One region of the Saccharopolyspora sp. 6M genome, then DNA from elsewhere that is predicted to be linked to it. Evidence: riboswitches for the same ligand, from Rfam matches in the RefSeq annotation. Region 1 holds a riboswitch; each other region holds the start of a gene.
What was found. A riboswitch is a leader RNA that binds a small molecule or an ion and turns the genes downstream of it on or off. The one in region 1 is predicted to bind cobalamin.
Positions count from the first base shown of each region.

Region 2: it holds a riboswitch for cobalamin, as region 1 does, so the genes downstream of both, LCD31_RS21760 (ABC transporter substrate-binding protein) here and cobN (cobaltochelatase subunit CobN) in region 1, are expected to answer to the same signal.
Region 3: it holds a riboswitch for cobalamin, as region 1 does, so the genes downstream of both, LCD31_RS07005 (hypothetical protein) here and cobN (cobaltochelatase subunit CobN) in region 1, are expected to answer to the same signal.
Region 4: it holds a riboswitch for cobalamin, as region 1 does, so the genes downstream of both, LCD31_RS18205 (ribonucleoside-diphosphate reductase subunit alpha) here and cobN (cobaltochelatase subunit CobN) in region 1, are expected to answer to the same signal.

Region 1 is NZ_JAIUJZ010000164.1:4,448-8,624, forward strand. It holds gene LCD31_RS20825 (precorrin-8X methylmutase) at 1-379, opposite strand, end outside; gene cobG (precorrin-3B synthase) at 376-1,596, opposite strand; cobalamin riboswitch at 1,850-1,982, shown strand; gene cobN (cobaltochelatase subunit CobN) at 2,105-4,177, shown strand, end outside.
Region 2 is NZ_JAIUJZ010000181.1:11,035-15,211, forward strand. It holds gene LCD31_RS21750 (ABC transporter permease) at 1-31, opposite strand, end outside; gene LCD31_RS21755 (ABC transporter permease) at 28-987, opposite strand; gene LCD31_RS21760 (ABC transporter substrate-binding protein) at 984-2,507, opposite strand; cobalamin riboswitch at 2,601-2,768, opposite strand; gene LCD31_RS21765 (hypothetical protein) at 3,035-3,769, shown strand; gene LCD31_RS21770 (hypothetical protein) at 4,095-4,177, shown strand, end outside.
Region 3 is NZ_JAIUJZ010000038.1:40,093-44,269, reverse strand. It holds gene LCD31_RS07015 (2-hydroxyacid dehydrogenase) at 1-847, shown strand, start outside; gene LCD31_RS07010 (DUF3558 family protein) at 1,090-1,614, shown strand; cobalamin riboswitch at 1,809-1,994, shown strand; gene LCD31_RS07005 (hypothetical protein) at 2,148-3,005, shown strand; gene LCD31_RS07000 (PLP-dependent cysteine synthase family protein) at 3,002-4,105, shown strand; gene LCD31_RS06995 (MFS transporter) at 4,102-4,177, shown strand, end outside.
Region 4 is NZ_JAIUJZ010000135.1:17,768-21,944, reverse strand. It holds gene LCD31_RS18210 (bifunctional UDP-sugar hydrolase/5'-nucleotidase) at 1-1,547, opposite strand, end outside; cobalamin riboswitch at 1,766-1,990, shown strand; gene LCD31_RS18205 (ribonucleoside-diphosphate reductase subunit alpha) at 2,112-4,177, shown strand, end outside.

The DNA of each region.
Region 1 (4,177 bases):
TCGCGGCCGCGCTGCGGGTCGTGCCGAGTTCCGCGGCGAGGCCGAGGACCCGCTCGTCACCGAGGGTGCAGAGGATGTCGTTGTCGGCGGGCAGCCTGCCCCGGGTGACGCCCGCGGCGACCATGGCGGCGTCGCAGAACACCGGTGCGCCACCGCGCAGCGCCTCGCGGGCGGCGAGCACCGCGCGCGGCGACCAGGCGATGTCGCGGACCAGGTCCACCATGCCGCAGGCGTGGATCATGCGGACGGCGACCTGGGCGACTTCCGGTGGCATGCCGTCGAGTTCCGCTTCAGCGCGGATCGTGGCGAACGAACGGCGGTAGATCTCCGCGCCGTCGCGCACGTACTCGTAGCCGCCGGTGCTGTCTGCGGTGTTCACACTGCCCTCCGTGCCGCGTCGAGCGCGGCGGACGTATCGCCGGCGGCACGGCCGCCGACCTCGTAGCCGGCCTCGGTGGCCAGCACTTCCACTCCTGGCCCGGCCGGTCGGCCGCAGCGGCGCGCGCAACCCGCCCAGTGCACCGGCAGCGGGCCGGGCCGGGTGGTGCGCAGCGCGTCGGCGCGCACGTCGGCGAGGGACTTCGCGCAGCCGGGGCTGCCCGTGCAGGCGGTCACTCCGGCCAGCGGCGCGCCCGAGTCGGTGAGGAACCCGGCGGCGGCCAGCTCGGCGAGCCTGCGCGGCGCCTCGGCCGCGGGGACGTCGGTGAGCAGCAGCGCGCGCCACGGCGTGAGCCGCAGCGGGTGCGGTGCGGCGGTCCGGGCGGCGATCTCTTCGGTCTGCGCGGCGAGCACCGCGATCTGCGCGGCGTCCAGCCGTCCCAGCGGTGCGCCGAGGGCGAGGTCGACCCGGTCGTCGTCGCGGGCCAGCACGCCCAGCTCGGCGTGCGTGCGCACCGGATCACCGGGCGTGACCACGGATTCCGCCGGGGTGCAGGGGAATTCCTCCCGGACGCGGCCAGCGATCCGCTCCGCGCCGCCGGGCAGTTCCGCGAGCCGCCAGCTCTCCGCACCCAGCCGGTCCCGCTCCGCGAGGAACGCGGCGGCCGCGAGCACCGCGGCGCGGGCCGCGTCGGCCGCGGGCACCCGCAGCCCGAGGTCGGCCCCGGCGAGCAGCACCGCCACCGAGCCGTCCGCCGGGTGCAGCGCGACGTCCGCGCCCAGCGCGGTCACCTCGCCGCCGCCGTCGTCCGCGGTGAACAGGAACCGGCCGGGCAGCTCCGCCAGCTCCGGGTCGGCGCGCAGCCGCTCGTCCAGTTCCACCGCCACCGCGCGCACGTCCAGCGCCCCCGGGCGGGTGCGCGGCGAGGCGACGACGTTGCGCACCCGCTCGTGCGTCGGCGACGGCAGCAGCCCGGCCGCGCCGAGCAGGTCGGCGAACTCCGGCACCGCCGCCGCGGACAGCCCGCGGACCTGGACGTTCGCCCGCGAGGTGAGTTCCCAGCCGCCGTCACCCAGCGCGGCCGCGGTCGCCAGCGCCCGCACCTGCCGCGCCGCGAGCCGCCCGCCGGGCACCCGGACGCGGGCCAGTCCCCCGTCGGCGGCCTCGTGCACCCGCAGCGCGCCGGGGCACGCGTCGGGTCCGGCTCGTCGCGGCACGCTCGTCCCCGCTCTCGTCGATCGTGGTCTGGTCCGGAACTCGCAGCGCACGGCGCCGCTGTCCGGGGTGCGCGGACTCGGGGGCGCACCGGCGACCGTCGATACTACGTCCCGCCCGGATCGCGTCCGCAAAACGCGATGCGCCTCACCGGGCGGCCGGACCGGCCGAGTGCGGGATCTCTCCCGCGTGCGCACGATCGGCCACTTGACGAACGATCGCCCCGTTGCGGAGAGTTGTCGGCGGCGACGTGCGGAGGAAGCCGGTGCGAGTCCGGCGCGGTCCCGCCACTGTCACCGGGGAGCGGACTCCGAGTACGAGGCCACTGCCCGCGCGCCGCGCGGGTGGGAAGGCCGGAGCGAGCGCCGATCCGGGAGCCAGGACACTCCGGCGCCGCCACCGCCCGGTGCCACACCGGGTGCCGACGACTCCGGGGCGAGGACCCCGAGGAAGGTTGACCATGCGTCCTGTCCGCACGCCCGCGTCCCTGCTCAGCCGGGAGCGTGCCGCATGATCCTGCTGCTGTCCACATCGGACACCGATCTGCTCAGCGCACGCGCCAGCGGTGCGGACTTCCGCCTCGGCAACCCGGCTCGGCTCGGCGTGGACGACCTGCCGCCGCTGCTGGAGGGCGCCGACCTCGTCGTGGTGCGGCTGCTCGGCGGCCGCCGCGCGTGGGAGGAGGGCTTGGACGCGCTGCTCGCCGGACCGCGCCCGGTCGTGGTGCTCGGCGGTGAGCAGGCCCCGGACGCGGAGCTGATGGAGTGCTCCACGGTGCCCGGCGGCGTCTGCTCGCAGGCGCACGGCTACCTCGCGCAGGGCGGACCGGAGAACCTGGCGCAGCTGTTCAACTTCCTGTCCGACACGGTGCTGCTCACCGGCCACGGCTTCGAACCGCCGGTGGAGACGCCGAAGTGGGGTCTGCTGGAGCGGACCCCGCGCCGGACCGAAGGCCCGAAGGTCGCGGTGCTCTACTACCGCGCGCACCACATGGCGGGCAACACCGCGTTCGCGCACGCCCTGTCCGAGGCGATCGAGGACGCGGGCGGCCAGGCGCTGCCGGTGTTCTGCGCCTCGCTGCGCGCCCCCGAAGCGGGCCTGCTGGACACGTTGCGCGAGGCGGACGCGCTGATCGTGACGGTGCTGGCCGCGGGCGGCACGAAGCCCGCGACGGCCTCCGCCGGTGGCGACGACGAGGCGTGGGACGTGGGCGCGCTCGCCGCGCTGGACGTGCCGATCCTGCAGGGCCTCACCCTGACCTCCAGCCGCGAGGCGTGGGAGGACAACGACGAGGGCCTGTCCCCGCTGGACATGGCCACCCAGGTCGCGGTGCCCGAGTTCGACGGCCGCCTGATCACGGTGCCGTTCTCGTTCAAGGAGAACGACGCCGAGGGCCTCCCGGTGTACGTCGCCGACCCGGAGCGCGCGGCCCGCGTCGCCGGGATCGCGGTGAAGCACGCGCGGCTGCGGCACGTGCCCGCCGCGGACAAGCGGCTGGTGCTGATGCTCTCGGCGTACCCGACGAAGCACTCCCGGATCGGCAACGCCGTCGGCCTGGACACCCCGGCGAGCGCGGTGGGCCTGCTGCGGCGGCTGCGCGAGGCCGGCTACGACATCGGCCCGGCGGACGGCCCGGACGCGCTGCCCGGCGTGGCCGCGCAGGACGGCGACGCGCTGGTGCACGCGCTGATCGCCGCCGGTGGCCAGGACCCGGACTGGCTGACCGAGGAGCAGCTGTCCGGCAACCCGGTGCGCATCCCCGCGAAGCGCTACGCCGACTGGTTCGCCACGCTGCCGCAGGACCTGCGGGAGAGCGTCGAGCAGCACTGGGGCCCGCCGCCGGGCGAGCAGTTCGTGGACCGCTCGCACGACCCGGACGGCGAGATCGTGGTGGCCGCGCTGCGCGCCGGGAACGTGGTCGTGGTCGTGCAGCCGCCGCGCGGGTTCGGCGAGAACCCGATCGCGATCTACCACGACCCGGACCTGCCGCCGAGCCACCACTACCTGGCCGCCTACCGCTGGATGACCGACGAGTTCGGCGCGCACGCGATGGTGCACCTCGGCAAGCACGGCAACCTGGAGTGGCTGCCCGGCAAGACCGCGGGCATGTCGGCGTCCTGCGCACCGGACGCGGCGCTGGCCGACCTGCCGCTGGTGTACCCGTTCCTGGTCAACGACCCGGGCGAGGGCACCCAGGCGAAGCGCCGGGTGCACGCGACGCTGGTGGACCACCTGGTGCCGCCGATGGCGCGCGCGGAGAGCTACGGCGACATCGCGAAGCTGGAGCAGCTGCTCGACGAGCACGCGCAGATCTCGGCGATGGACCCGGCGAAGCTGCCCGCGATCCGCAGCCAGATCTGGACGTTGATGCAAGCCGCGAAGCTCGACCACGACCTCGGCCTGGACGAGCGCCCGCACGAGGCCGAGTTCGACGACATGCTGCTGCACGTCGACGGCTGGCTGTGCGAGATCAAGGACGCGCAGATCCGCGACGGCCTGCACGTCCTCGGCGCCGCCCCGACCGGGGAGGCGCGGGTGAACCTGGTGCTGGCGATGCTGCGCGCCCGCCAGGTGTGGGGCGGG
Region 2 (4,177 bases), on a different contig from region 1:
CGAGCAGCAGCCACCCGGCGGCGCGGCTCACCGCGCACCCGCCCGGAACCGCCGCGCCACCAGGTCGATGACCAGGTTGATGCCGATGGTGATCGCCGCGAACAGCAGCGCGTAGCCCTGCACCACCGGCAAATCGCGGGCCTTGACCGCTTCCACGAATCCGGAGCCGATCCCGCCGAGCGCGAACAGCGCCTCCACCACGACGACGCCGCCGAGCAGCCCGTCCACGGTGCGCGCCAGCTGCTGCAGCACCGGCCCGATGGTGTTCGGCAGCACGTGCCGCAGCACCACGTCGCGCTCGCCGAGACCGGCGCGGCGCACGTGGGTGGCGTACTCGGCGCCGTTCGCGGTGACCACACCGGTGCGGACTTGGCGGGCGAGCGCGCTGAGCTGCTTCGCGGCGAGCACGCCGACGGGCAGCACCAGCACCGCGGGCTGCGTCACCAGCGACCACCCGGACAGCCCGCCCGCGGTGGCCGGCAGCCAGCCGGCCCGCACCGCGAACACGCCGACGAGCAGCAGCGCCAGCGCGAACTCGGGCACCGAGTTCAGCAGCACCACCACCGAGTTCACCGCCCGGTCGAACCGGCTCCCGGCGCGCAGCCCGCTGCGCACGCCGAGCCACCCGGCCAGCGGCAGCACCACCAGCAGCGTCAGCGCGGTGAGCAGCGCGGTGGTGGCGGCGTTGCGGGTGATCTCGTCGAGGACGGGCCTGCCGGTGCGCAGCGAGGTGCCGAGGTCGCCGTGCAGCACCCCGCCGGCCCACTGCGCGAACCGCGTCCCCCACGGCTGGTCGAGCCCGAGCCGCCGCCGCAGCACCTCCACCTGTCCGGTGTCGGCGTGCTCGCCGAGCACGACCTGCGCGGTGTCGCCGGGCAGCAGCGCGGTCAGCGCGAACACGCCGACGGCGACCGCGGCGATCTGCACCAGCGCCACGCCGAGCCGGGGCAGCACCGCGGCGGACGCCCGCGCGGCGGGCGCGATCAACCCACGCTCACCCGATCGAAGCGGGCCCAGTCCAGCGAGTTCGGCGGCGCGCCCCGCACCCCGGCCACGGAGGTGGCGGTGGCGACGTTCCAGCCGCTGAAGCCCCACACCACGTTGCCGCTGTTCTCCCGGGCGAGCCGCTGCGCGCGCACCAGCAGGTCGGCTCGGCGGGCGTCGTCGGCGGTGGCCAGCGCCCGCCCGTAGAGCTCGTCGAACTCGGCGGAGCGGTACCCGGTGTAGTTGTTGCTCCCCGCGTCCGAGGTCATGCGCTGCCCGAGGAACGTCGGCACCGGCAGCGCCGCGGTCCGGGACAGCGAGGCGACGCCGTGCTCCTTGATGTCGGAGAAGTACGTTTCGGCCGGCCCGATCCGCGGCGACACGCGCATCCCCGTCTCGCCGAGCTGCTGGGCGATGAGGCTGGCGGCGGATTCGAAGTAGGGGTCGACGGAGCTGGTCTGCAGCTCCCAGCTCAGCCCGTCTGCCCCGGCTTCGCGCAGCAGCGCGCGGGCGGCGTCGACGTCGCGCGCGGGCGCGGGCAGGTCCGGCGGGTAGTACTTCAGCCCGGCGCCGAACAGGTCGTTGCCGAGCCTGCCCTGCCCGCTGAGCGCGATGTCCAGCAGCGCCTGCCGGTCCAGGCCGACGCGCACCGCCCGCACCAGCCGCGGATCGGAGAACGGCGGCCGGTCCACCTTGAGCAGCAGGGCCTGCATGGTGCCGAACGGCGCCGAGTGCACCCGCGCCCGGCCGCCCTGCTCCAGCAGCCGCACCGAGTTGGCGCTCACGTCGTGCGCGTAGTCGACCTGCCCGGACAGCAGCGCGTTGACCCGGGCGCTCTCCTGCTCCATGGGCACGAATTCCAGCTCGGCCGGGGTCGCGGGCCCGGACCAGTGCCGGTCGAAGCGGGCGAACACGGCGGTCCCACCGGGTTCGAAGGAGACGAACCGGAACGGGCCGGAGCCGACGGGCGCGGTGAAGTCGGTGGTGCCCGCGGGCACGATCTCGGTGGCGGGCGCGCCCCACGCCGACGGGAACTCGAAGTTCGGCGCGCCCAGCACGAGTTCCAGTTCGGTCGCCGAGATCGCCCGGCTGGCGCCGAAGTCGACGTCGGCGAAGTGCGAAGCGGACTGGGCCGCGGTGGCGTCGTCGGCGATGCGCCGGTAGGTGAACAGCACGTCCTCGGCGGTCACCGGCCTGCCGTCGTGGAACTCGGCCGGGCGCAACCGGATCCGCCACCGGGTACCGGTCGGGTCGGGCTGCCAGCTCTCGGCGAGCCGCGGCACCACGCTCATGTCGTCGGCGTAGCCGACGAGCGTGTCGAACAGCGCCTTCGCGCGGGCCTGGTCGACGAACAGCGAACCGGTGTGCGGGTCGAGCGATTCGGTGGCGCCACCGGCGGGGAACGCCAGCCGCAGCCTGCCCGCGCTCGCCCCGGAACCGCCGGCGCAGGAGACGAGGGGGACCGCGGCGATCGCTCCGGCCACGCCCGCGAGCAGCCGCCTGCGGCCGATCACGCCGCTCACGCGGCGCGGGCCGGTTCGGGAACAGCGGGGAAACCGGGCGTGTGCGGCGAATCCGGGTGCACTGCGTACCTCCTCCGGGGCTCCGCGACCCCGTGCGAATCGGTACGACGGTGCCAGTCTCCTGACTCGCGGATCGACGTCGCGCCCGGCCTTCCCATCGGCTGCCCGACAGTGGCGCTGGTGGACGCGGCTCCCCGTTCACAGTGGCGGGACCGCACCGGATTCGCACCGGTTTCCTGCACACCGTCGCATTGGAACGACTCGTCAACTTTTCAGCCTGCGTCGTGCCTTGTCAAGGAAGTGTGAACCGCTCGGCATCCCGTCACCGCGGGTCGCGGTGCCGTCGCCCACCGCCCGCGCGCGGCGGAGCGGCCCGCCCGGTCTCCTCCGGAGAACGGTGCAGCACCCGTTGGGCGAGCGGGCGAGGGGATTCCCGCGTTCGGCAGCGGGGAGCGCGCGGAACCGCGGCGGCCGCCACCGCACCGGGCAGACTCACCGGCACCCGCCGACGACGACGAGGAGCCGCCATGCCCACGCCCGGTTTCCCACCTGGAACCCTGGACGCCACCGGTTATCCGATCTGGCTGTCCGAACTGGACGTGCCGGGTCCGAACCACACCGCGCACCTGGTGCGCGACCTGGAACCGGCGCGGGCGCTGGAGGTGCTCGGCGCGGACCCGGGTTCCGCCGCGGCGTGCACGCTGCCCGAACAGCGGCCGGACGAGTTCACCTCGCTGCCGCGCGCGGCGCTCGGCGATCCGCAGTGCCTGTCGGTGCTGCTGGCGACCCGCATCGGCGGCTGGACACTGGTCTTCGACGACGCGGGCACCACCTTCCAGGTCGGTGGCCTGGACACGATGCGCGCACTGCTCGACGGGATGCGCACCGGGGACTGGTCCGCGCTGCAGGAGCCGGAGGTCCCGCGGACCGTCCCGCGAGCACCGGCGGAAGCCCTCTCCGCGTCCGGCGGCCCGGCGGTGACGTTGCACGCCAACATCAGCGGGTTGCTCAGCCTCGACTACGCGGTGGACGGTTCGCGCGCGTACCGCACGACTTCCGACGACCTCGATCACGAGACCGCCGAACCACCGGCCGAGGTGCGCGCCGCCGCCGCGGCCGCCGGCATCGTGGAGCGCGCCCACCTGGAGCCGGGCGAGACCGACGAGGCCGCGGTGACCCGCATAGGCTGCGCGCTGGCCGGGGTGACGTGGACGATGGACGACCTGCGGGCGGCTCCGCTGCTGGCGGTGGCGCTGACCTGAGCGCCCGCGCCCCGCGTTCCCCTCGCGCGGTTCCGGGGCGCGTCGGCGGGTTCCGCAGCGGGTGGTCGCGCAATGGTGGGGAGCGCAGCGGGTGGGAGCGCAGCGGGTGGTGCCGCGACCGGGGGTTCGGATCCGGGGAGACTCGCCCCCGACTCTTTCGTCCACTGTGGACGAAATCTGCAGTCCGGCCATTCCGGAGAGCGGGACACGCTTGGAGCCGGAAGTCCGCTCACACGGCGAAGACCTCCACCTGACCGTACCGGGACGGAATTGTCGGTGCCCTGGGGCAAGGTGCCGAGAAGAACCGAACCGACTGGAGACGACGATGCCCGAACCCGCCTTCCCCGCCGCAGCACTGGATTCCGGGGGCCGCCCCGCGTGGATCACCGAACTCGGCGCGGAGGACCC
Region 3 (4,177 bases), on a different contig from region 1:
CCTGGACGCGCTGGCCACCGCGACGATCGTGCTGGCCCCGCTGGAGAAGGAGCGGCGGATCGGCGCCGAGCTGCTGGACGCGATGCCGCGCTGCGAGCTCGTGCAGTCCGTCGCGGTCGGCTTCGACGGCGTGGACCACCTCGCCGCGGCCGAGCGCGGCATCCCGGTGGCGAACCTGCCCGGGTTCAACGCCGACGCGGTCGCCGACTGGACGGTCGGTTCGCTGCTGTACCTGCTGCGGCACTACGCGGCCGGGCACCGCAAGGTGGAATCCGGCGGCTGGGGACCGGAGGGGTTGCGCGGCCGCGACCTGGCGGCGCTGACGGTCGGCATCCTCGGCTTCGGCAACATCGGGCGCGCGGTGGCCCGTCGCCTGGACGGCTTCGGCGCCCGGGTGGTGGTGCACGACCCGGTGCCGTCCGAGCCGGGCCGGGAGTACCTGCCGCTGGCCGAGGCGGTGGCCGCCTCGGACGTGCTGAGCCTGCACCTGCCGCTGAACACCGCCACCCACGGCCTGGTCGGTGACGAGCTGCTGGCGCGGATGCGGCGCGGCGGCTACGTGCTCAACGCGGGGCGTGGCGGCGTCCTGGACGAGCGGGCGCTGGTGCGGGCCCTGGATTCCGGGCAGCTGGCGGGCGCGGCGCTGGACGTGTTCGAGCAGGAACCGCTGCCCGCGGACTCGCCGCTGCGGGGCCGCTCGGACGTGCTGCTCAATCCGCACACCGCGGGCGTGACCTGGGACGCCTACCACAACCTCCGCGGGAGGTTGTTCGCGAAGCTCGCCGCCGTGCTGACCGGGGAGCGGCCCGCCGACGTGGTCAACGGGGTCGAGCCGCGCCCCCGCTGAAGTTGGCGGGTTCTCGTCATCGGGGGCTGTTTTCGGGGGTGGGAGCGCCGGTGGTCCTGGTCCGCTCGGGGCAGCCGGTGCGCCGGGCCGGTCGCTCGATTCTTGGGCGCTACGGCCGAAACCGCGTTGCTGCCGGAGCCGCCCGCTGGACGCACGGGACATGATCAGCGCGTCCAGCGGGGAGGGCGCGAGTTCTCCGGATCGACCCGATCCGGACCGGATCAACGGCAGGCGTGATGAGTGTGAACGAGAAGGTTGCGGTGCCCCGCATCGGCGCGGTTCGGCTCGGCTCGGTCGGCTTGGCCGTCGTCGCCGCGCTGTCGCTGGCGGGATGCGGCGGCGTGCAGGTCGACTCCCCGAAGGACGCGAGCGGGGAGAAGCCCTGCGACCTGGTGCCCGAGCAGACGGTGCACGAGCTGGGATTCCACCTGGGCGGCAAGGAGAGCGCGGGCGCGTGCACCTGGAGCACCCCGCGGGACAGCGTGCGGCTGGAGGTCGGTGTGGTCGCGGACCGGTCGCTGCAGGACTTCCAGGACGCGGCCGAGGAGTACTCCGACTTCGGCGAGCTGACCATCGGCGGGCACCCGGCGGTGCGCGCGAACTCCGGTGACCCGAAGGCCGACGGCACCTGCGAACTGGTCGTGGCCGCCGACTCGGACCAGGCGGTGTCGGCGAAGTCGAAGATCCCCAGCGGTGCCACCGCCGACCCGTGCGAGCTGGTGGAGCGGGCCCTCGACGCGGCCGTCCCCTCCTGGCCCGCCGCCTAGCCGCCGGGCGCACGGCGAGGTCGCGGTGATCCCGCGTCCGGTGAGGTGGCAGCACCGGGCGCGGGAGCCGGAGTCGCCGATGTCATATTCGCGAACGGCGATGCGTGCGCCGGTGTCCGCCACCTGCGGCGACACCGGTTCCGCCGACCGCGGTGCGGGTTCCGGGCGGTGGCCGCGGCCTTGACATCGGCCACCGGGGCTGCGAACTTCTGAGCCGTTCGAACGACGGTGTGCAGGAAGCCGGTGCGAATCCGGCGCGGTCCCGCCACTGTGAGTGGGGAGTCGTCCTCCACCCGAGCCACTGCCGGTCCCCGGCGGGAAGGCCGGAGGCCGGTGCCGATCCGCGAGCCAGGAGACTGGCACCGTCGTGCCGATTCGTGCGGGGTCGCGGAGCCCCGGAGGAGGTACGTGGTGTCGCGCATCGCCGCATCGCGCCGGGAAGTCCGGCAAACCGTCCACATCGGACACTAGTCGTCCCCGCGGGTTCGTCCCGCCGCTGTGCGTTCCGTTCCGGTTCCAGCTCGGGGAGACACGTGCGTCCTGCCACCACCACTGATCAGTCCTACGTGGACTCGCTGGTCGAGTCCGCGCTGTCCGGCCACGTCCGCGATGCGGACGGGAACGGCCCGGCGGAGCTCTCCGCCGCCGTCGCGTTCCTGACCGTGCAGGCCGCCCGGCACACCGGGCGCGGCACCGGCTACACCAACACCGTGCTCAGCGTCCGGATCGCCGACGCCGTCGGCTCGTGCGCCGTCGAACCCGGCGCCCTGGACGAGGACGCGGTGCGCGCCGCCGTGGGCCGCACCGCGGCCGAGCTGCTGCGGCACCCGCTGCTGCCGGTGCGGGTCGCGGCGCTGGACGCCTACCTCGCCGCGCTCACCCCGCACGCCGCGCACCCGCTGTCCCGGCAGGTGGTGATCCCGACGGGCGACTCGCTGGTCAAGTCCACCGCCCGCGCCCGCGCGGTCGCCGCGATCACCGCGGTCCCCGATGGCGGCCGGGTCGCGGTGATCGGCGTGGTGAACTCGCTGCTCGACGCGCTGCGGGACCGCGGGCTCGACTACGTGCCCTGCGACCTCAAGGGCGGCCGCACCGAGTGGGACGAGCCGATCCGCACCGACCACGCCGCCGCGATCGACGGCGCGGACGCGGTGCTGGCCTCCGGCATGGTCCTCGGCAACGGCACCTTCGACGACATCGCCGCGACCTGCGCGGCCCGCGACCTGCCGCTGACCCTGTTCGCGCAGACCGGATCCGCTGTGCTGCGGGAACTGCTCGGCGGCCCGGTGCGCGCGCTGTCGGCGGAGCCCTACCCGTTCTTCTGGCTCTCCGGCGAGGACACCACGATCCACACCTACGAGGCCGCCCGCGCCACCGAGGTCGTGCGGTGACGGGTCGCGCGCCCGCCCGCTGCGACTCGGCCCTGGACCTGATCGGAGGCACCCCGCTGCTGCGGGTCGCCGCACCGATCGCGTTCCCGCACCCGGGTTTCTGGGCGAAGCTGGAGAGCACCGCGCCGGGCGGCATGAAGGCCCGCGCCGCGCACGCCATGCTCACCGCGGCCCGGGCCCGCGGAGAACTGCGCCCCGGCGGGACGGTCGTCGAGTCCACCAGCGGCACCCTGGGCATCGGCCTGGCATACGTGGGGACCGCGCTGGGCCACCCGGTCGTCGTGGTCGCCGACGCGGAGCTCGATGGGCAGACCCGCGCGCTGCTCACCGCGCACGGGGTGCGGGTGGAGCTGGTGCGCGACCCGCACCCGGTGGGCGGCTGGCAGCGCGCGCGGCTGGACCGGGTGCGGGAGCTGCTGGCCGAGCTGCCCGGGGCGTACTGGCCGGACCAGTACAACAACCCGGACAACGTCACCGGCTACCGCGCGCTCGGCCACGAACTGCTGGACCAGCTGCCGGACGCGCAGGTCGTGGTGTGCAGCGTCGGCACCGGCGGGCACAGCGCCGGCATCGCGCGGGCGCTGCGCGAGCGCGCCCCCAGGGTGCGGCTGGTCGGGGTGGACGCGGCGGGGTCCGCGGTGTTCGGCGACCCGGTGGCGAAGCGCCTGATGCGCGGCCTCGGCAGCAGCATCCACCCCGGCAACGTGGACTACGCGGCGTTCGACGAGGTGCACCTGGTCGGCGCGGCGGAGTCCGTCGCGGCCTGCCACCGGCTCGGGGCCGGCGCGTTCGTCACCGGCGGCTGGAGCACCGGCGCGGTGGCGCTGGTGGCGTCCTGGTGCGCCCGGGAGCTCGGCGCGGACCAGGTGGCCGCGGTGTTCCCGGACGGGCCGCACCGCTACTGGGGGACGATCTACGACCCGGACTTCCTCGCCGCGCAGGACTTCCCGGAACCCGCCGCCGAACCGGTGGACGCGGACGGCATACCGTCCGAAGTGGACAGCAGAACGACGTGGAGGAGGTCGCGCAAGGTGGTCGATCCGTGTGCCCGGCGAGCCGACGGCCCGGCGGAATGCCCGGTCTGCGAGGTGCGGCCGTGAACCGCGCCGCGTTCGCCCGGTTGTCCCCGGCGGCGAAGCTGCTGGTGATCAACCAGTTCGGCATCAACGTCG
Region 4 (4,177 bases), on a different contig from region 1:
GCCACCCGGTACGGCGCGGCCGGGTCCACCGGTGCGCCGTCGAGGGTGAGCCCGGAGACCTTCGACCCGATGGGCGCGGACCGCGAGTACTCGTAGTGCAGGTCCGCCGACACCTGCAGCACGTTCTCGCCCTCCGGGCTCCACTGCTGCTCCAGCACGTCCCGCAGCTGCGCGCCGGTGAGGGTCATGGTCTGCATGGTGTTGCCGAAGGGCTGCACCGCGAACGCTTCGCCGTAGGTGATGACGCCGTCGCCTTCGCCCGCCGGGGAAGAGGCGTGCGGCAGGTCGGCGCGCACCCCGCCGGGGTTGGTCAGCGCGAGCTGCGCCCCCGTGTCGCGGGTGGCGGCGAGCTGCGCGTCGGCGATGACGCTGCCGAGGCCGGATTCCCCGGACGGCGCCGGGGTCTTCAGCAGGTCGCCGGTGGCGGTGCCGACGGCGCGGTTCGCGATCGGCGCCGCCTTCGCGCGGGCTTCCTCGACGAGCGCGGCCGTCTCGGCGTCGGGTTCGACGTCGCGGGTGACGACCTCGTTGCGCGCGGTGCTGCTCTCCCGCACCACTTCGCGGGTGTCGCGGTCGACGCGCAGGTCCAGCACCGACAGCAGCCTGCCGTAGGAGGCGCCTTGCACGAGGGGACGCGGGTCGCCCGCCGGGTCGGTGGCGGTGCAGGTGTACTGCTGGTGGCTGTGCGCGCTGAACACGGCGTCGACCTGCGGGGAGACCTGTTCCGCGATGCGGCTCGCGGGGCCGCCGGGGGTGACCTGGCAGGAGTTCGGGCCGCCGCCGTCGGCTTCGTCGCCCTGGTGCAGCAGCACGACCTGCGCCTTGACGCCGAAGCGCTCCAGCGCGTCGGAGGTGCGGTCGATGGCTTCGACCTCGTCGCCGAACCGGAGTCCGCGCACCGCTTCGGGGCTGACCACGTCGGGCAGGTCCTGCAGGGTCGCGCCGATCACGCCGATCGGCACCCCGCCGGAGACCTGCACGGTGAACGGCAGCAGCGCGGGGGCACCGCCGTCCTCGAAGGTGACGTTGGCGCCGAGGTACGGGAAGTCCGCGCCGGCGAAGGAATCCCGGAACTCGCAACCGTCCTGCGGGTGGCAGCCGCCGGTCTGCAGCCGTTGGAGTTCCTGGTAGCCCTCGTCGAACTCGTGGTTGCCGACGACGTGGCCGCGCACGTCCTGCGAGTTGAGGAAGTCGACGGTGGGTTCGTCGTGGAACAGCGCGGAGTTCACCGGCGAGGCGCCGACGCTGTCGCCGGTCGAGAAGACCAGCGAGTTCGGCACCTCGTCGCGCAGCCGCTGCAGGTGGGTGGCGAGGTAGGCGGCGCCGCCGGCGTCGACGGTCCGGCCGTCGTCGAGCTCGATCTGCCCGGAGGACCCGGTGGGCGGTTCGAGGTTGCCGTGCAGGTCGTTGAAGGTGATCAGCCGGACGTCGGTGGTCGCGGGCGGGTCCTGCGGCGCGGCGCCGGCGGTGGCCCCGGTGGCCGTGGCCGCGGTGGCCAGTGCGGTGGCGGCGACGGCGAGTCCGCGTCGCACGCGGTGGGCACGCATGGTTCGGTCTTCCTCCCAGGTGGTGATCTCGGGAGGCAGTCTGCCCGGACCCGCTGCCGACCACCACCGATTCCGCGTCACACCTCGCGGTCGTGCGGAGCCGCCCGCGGCCGGGCAGGATGCGGCCGAGGAGTGCGCGGACGGCTACCGAGCGCCTCCGCACCGGCACCGCCACGCCGATGATGATGGGGTCCGGATCACCGCCGAACCCAAGATGTAGTGTGGCGCCCGCTGATGGTTCGCCGGTCCGCCCGGCGTGACAACAGGGAACCCGGTGCGAGTCCGGGACTGCCCCGCAGCGGTGAACGGGAACGACCGCCGTCACCACCTCCCGGTGGTGCAGCACTGGACGCTCGGCGTCCGGGAAGCGACGGCCAGTAGGCCCGGTGCCGAGCACCGGTCGCCCGTGAGTCCGAAGACCTGCCATCGGTGCGCGCACGAGGGGTGCGCGCCGTCCGGGACCTCGCGGGAGGGTCGTGGGACGAGCGGTGCCGTGCGCGCCGCGGGTCCTGGCGCGTTCCGAGGAGTTCCGGGCAGGTGTCCGAGCTTGCGAGGAGAGAGCCAGTGACCGAGTCCACGACCCGGCCGTCAGCAGCGACCGCGGTGGTACCGGCAGGAGTGCGGGTGCTGCGGCGCGACGGGACCGTTTCCGGTTGGGACGAAACGAAGATCTCCGTGGCGTTGACCAAGGCGTTCCTGGCGGCCGAGGGGGATTCGGCCGCATCGTCGTCGCGGTTGCACCAGATCGTCGCGGAGTTGACGGAGCAGGCGGCGCAGGGCGTGCTGCGCCACGCGGGTACCGAAGGCCTGGTGCACATCGAGCAGATCCAGGACATGGTGGAGCTGGCGCTGATGCGCGGCGGGCACCACGGTGTCGCCCGCGCCTACGTGCTCTACCGGGAGGAGCACGCGCAGGCCCGCGAGGCCGAGGTGGCTCCCGTCGAGGACGCCGCTCCCCGCCTGGAGATGACCGCGCCGGACGGCACCCGGGTGCCGCTGGACTGGGAGCGGGTGTCGACCGTCGTCGAGCAGGCCTGCTCGGACCTCGACGACGTGCACGCCGACCAGGTGCTGCGCGAGGTGCGGCGCAACGTCTACGACGGCATCAGCTCCGCGGAGCTGGCCGAGTCGCTGACGATGGCGGCGCGCACCTTCGTGGAGGCGGAGCCGAACTACTCGCTGGTGACCTCGCGGCTGCTGCTGGACAAGCTGCGTCGGGAGGCGCTGAGCTTCGTCGCGGGCGAGCCGGCCGAGGCCGACCAGGTGCAGATGCGGGACCGCTACGCCGGTTACTTCGCCGACTACGTGCGCCGCGGCATCGAGCTGGAGCAGCTGGACCCGGAGCTGGCCCGCTTCGACCTGGAGCGGCTGGGCGCGGCGCTGGACGCGGACCGGGACATCGCGTTCGGCTTCCTCGGCCTGCAGACGCTCTACGACCGGTACCTGCTGCACGAGGACGGGGTGCGGTTCGAGCTGCCGCAGGCGTTCTTCATGCGGGTCGCGATGGGCGTGGCGCTGCGCGAGGACGACCGGGAGGCGCGGGCGATCGAGTTCTACGACCTGATCTCCTCGTTCGACTTCATGTGCTCGACGCCGACGCTGTTCAACGCGGGCACCACCCGCCCGCAGCTGTCGTCCTGCTTCCTGACCACTGTGGACGACGACCTGCACGGGATCTTCCACGGCATCAGCAACAACGCGCTGCTGTCGAAGTACGCGGGCGGGCTCGGCAACGACTGGACCCCGGTGCGGGGCACGGGCGCGCACATCAAGGGGACCAACGGTTCCTCGCAGGGCGTGGTGCCGTTCCTGAAGATCGCCAACGACACGGCGGTCGCGGTGAACCAGGGCGGCAAGCGCAAGGGCGCGGTGTGCGCGTACCTGGAGACCTGGCACGTGGACGTCGAGGAATTCCTCGACCTGCGCAAGAACACCGGGGACGACCGGCGGCGCACGCACGACATGAACACGGCGAACTGGGTGCCGGACGAGTTCCTGCGCCGGGTGGAGGCCGACGAGCCGTGGACCCTGTTCTCCCCGGACGAGGTGCCGGACCTGCACGACCTGTACGGCACCGCGTTCGCGCAGCGCTACCGGGAGTACGAGGCGGCCGCCGAGCGCGGTGAGCTGAAGGTGTTCCGCCAGGTCCGCGCGGTGGACCTGTGGCGCCGGATGCTGACGATGCTGTTCGAGACCGGGCATCCGTGGATCACCTTCAAGGACCCGTGCAACCTGCGGTCGCCGCAGCAGCACGCGGGCGTGGTGCACTCCTCGAACCTGTGCACCGAGATCACGCTGAACACGAGCAAGGACGAGGTCGCGGTCTGCAACCTCGGTTCGATCAACCTGGCGCGGCACGTCACGGCCGAGGGCCTGGACGTGGAGCGGCTGCGGCGCACCACCCGCACGGCGGTGCGGATGCTGGACAACGTCATCGACGTGAACTTCTACACGATCCCGGAGGCGCGGGCCTCGAACCTGCGGCACCGCCCGGTGGGCCTGGGCCTGATGGGCTTCTCGGACGCGCTGTTCGCGCAGCGCATCCCGATGTCCTCGCAGGCGGCGGTGGAGTTCGCGGACCTGAGCATGGAGCACATCAGCTTCCACGCGATCGCCGCGTCCTCCGAGCT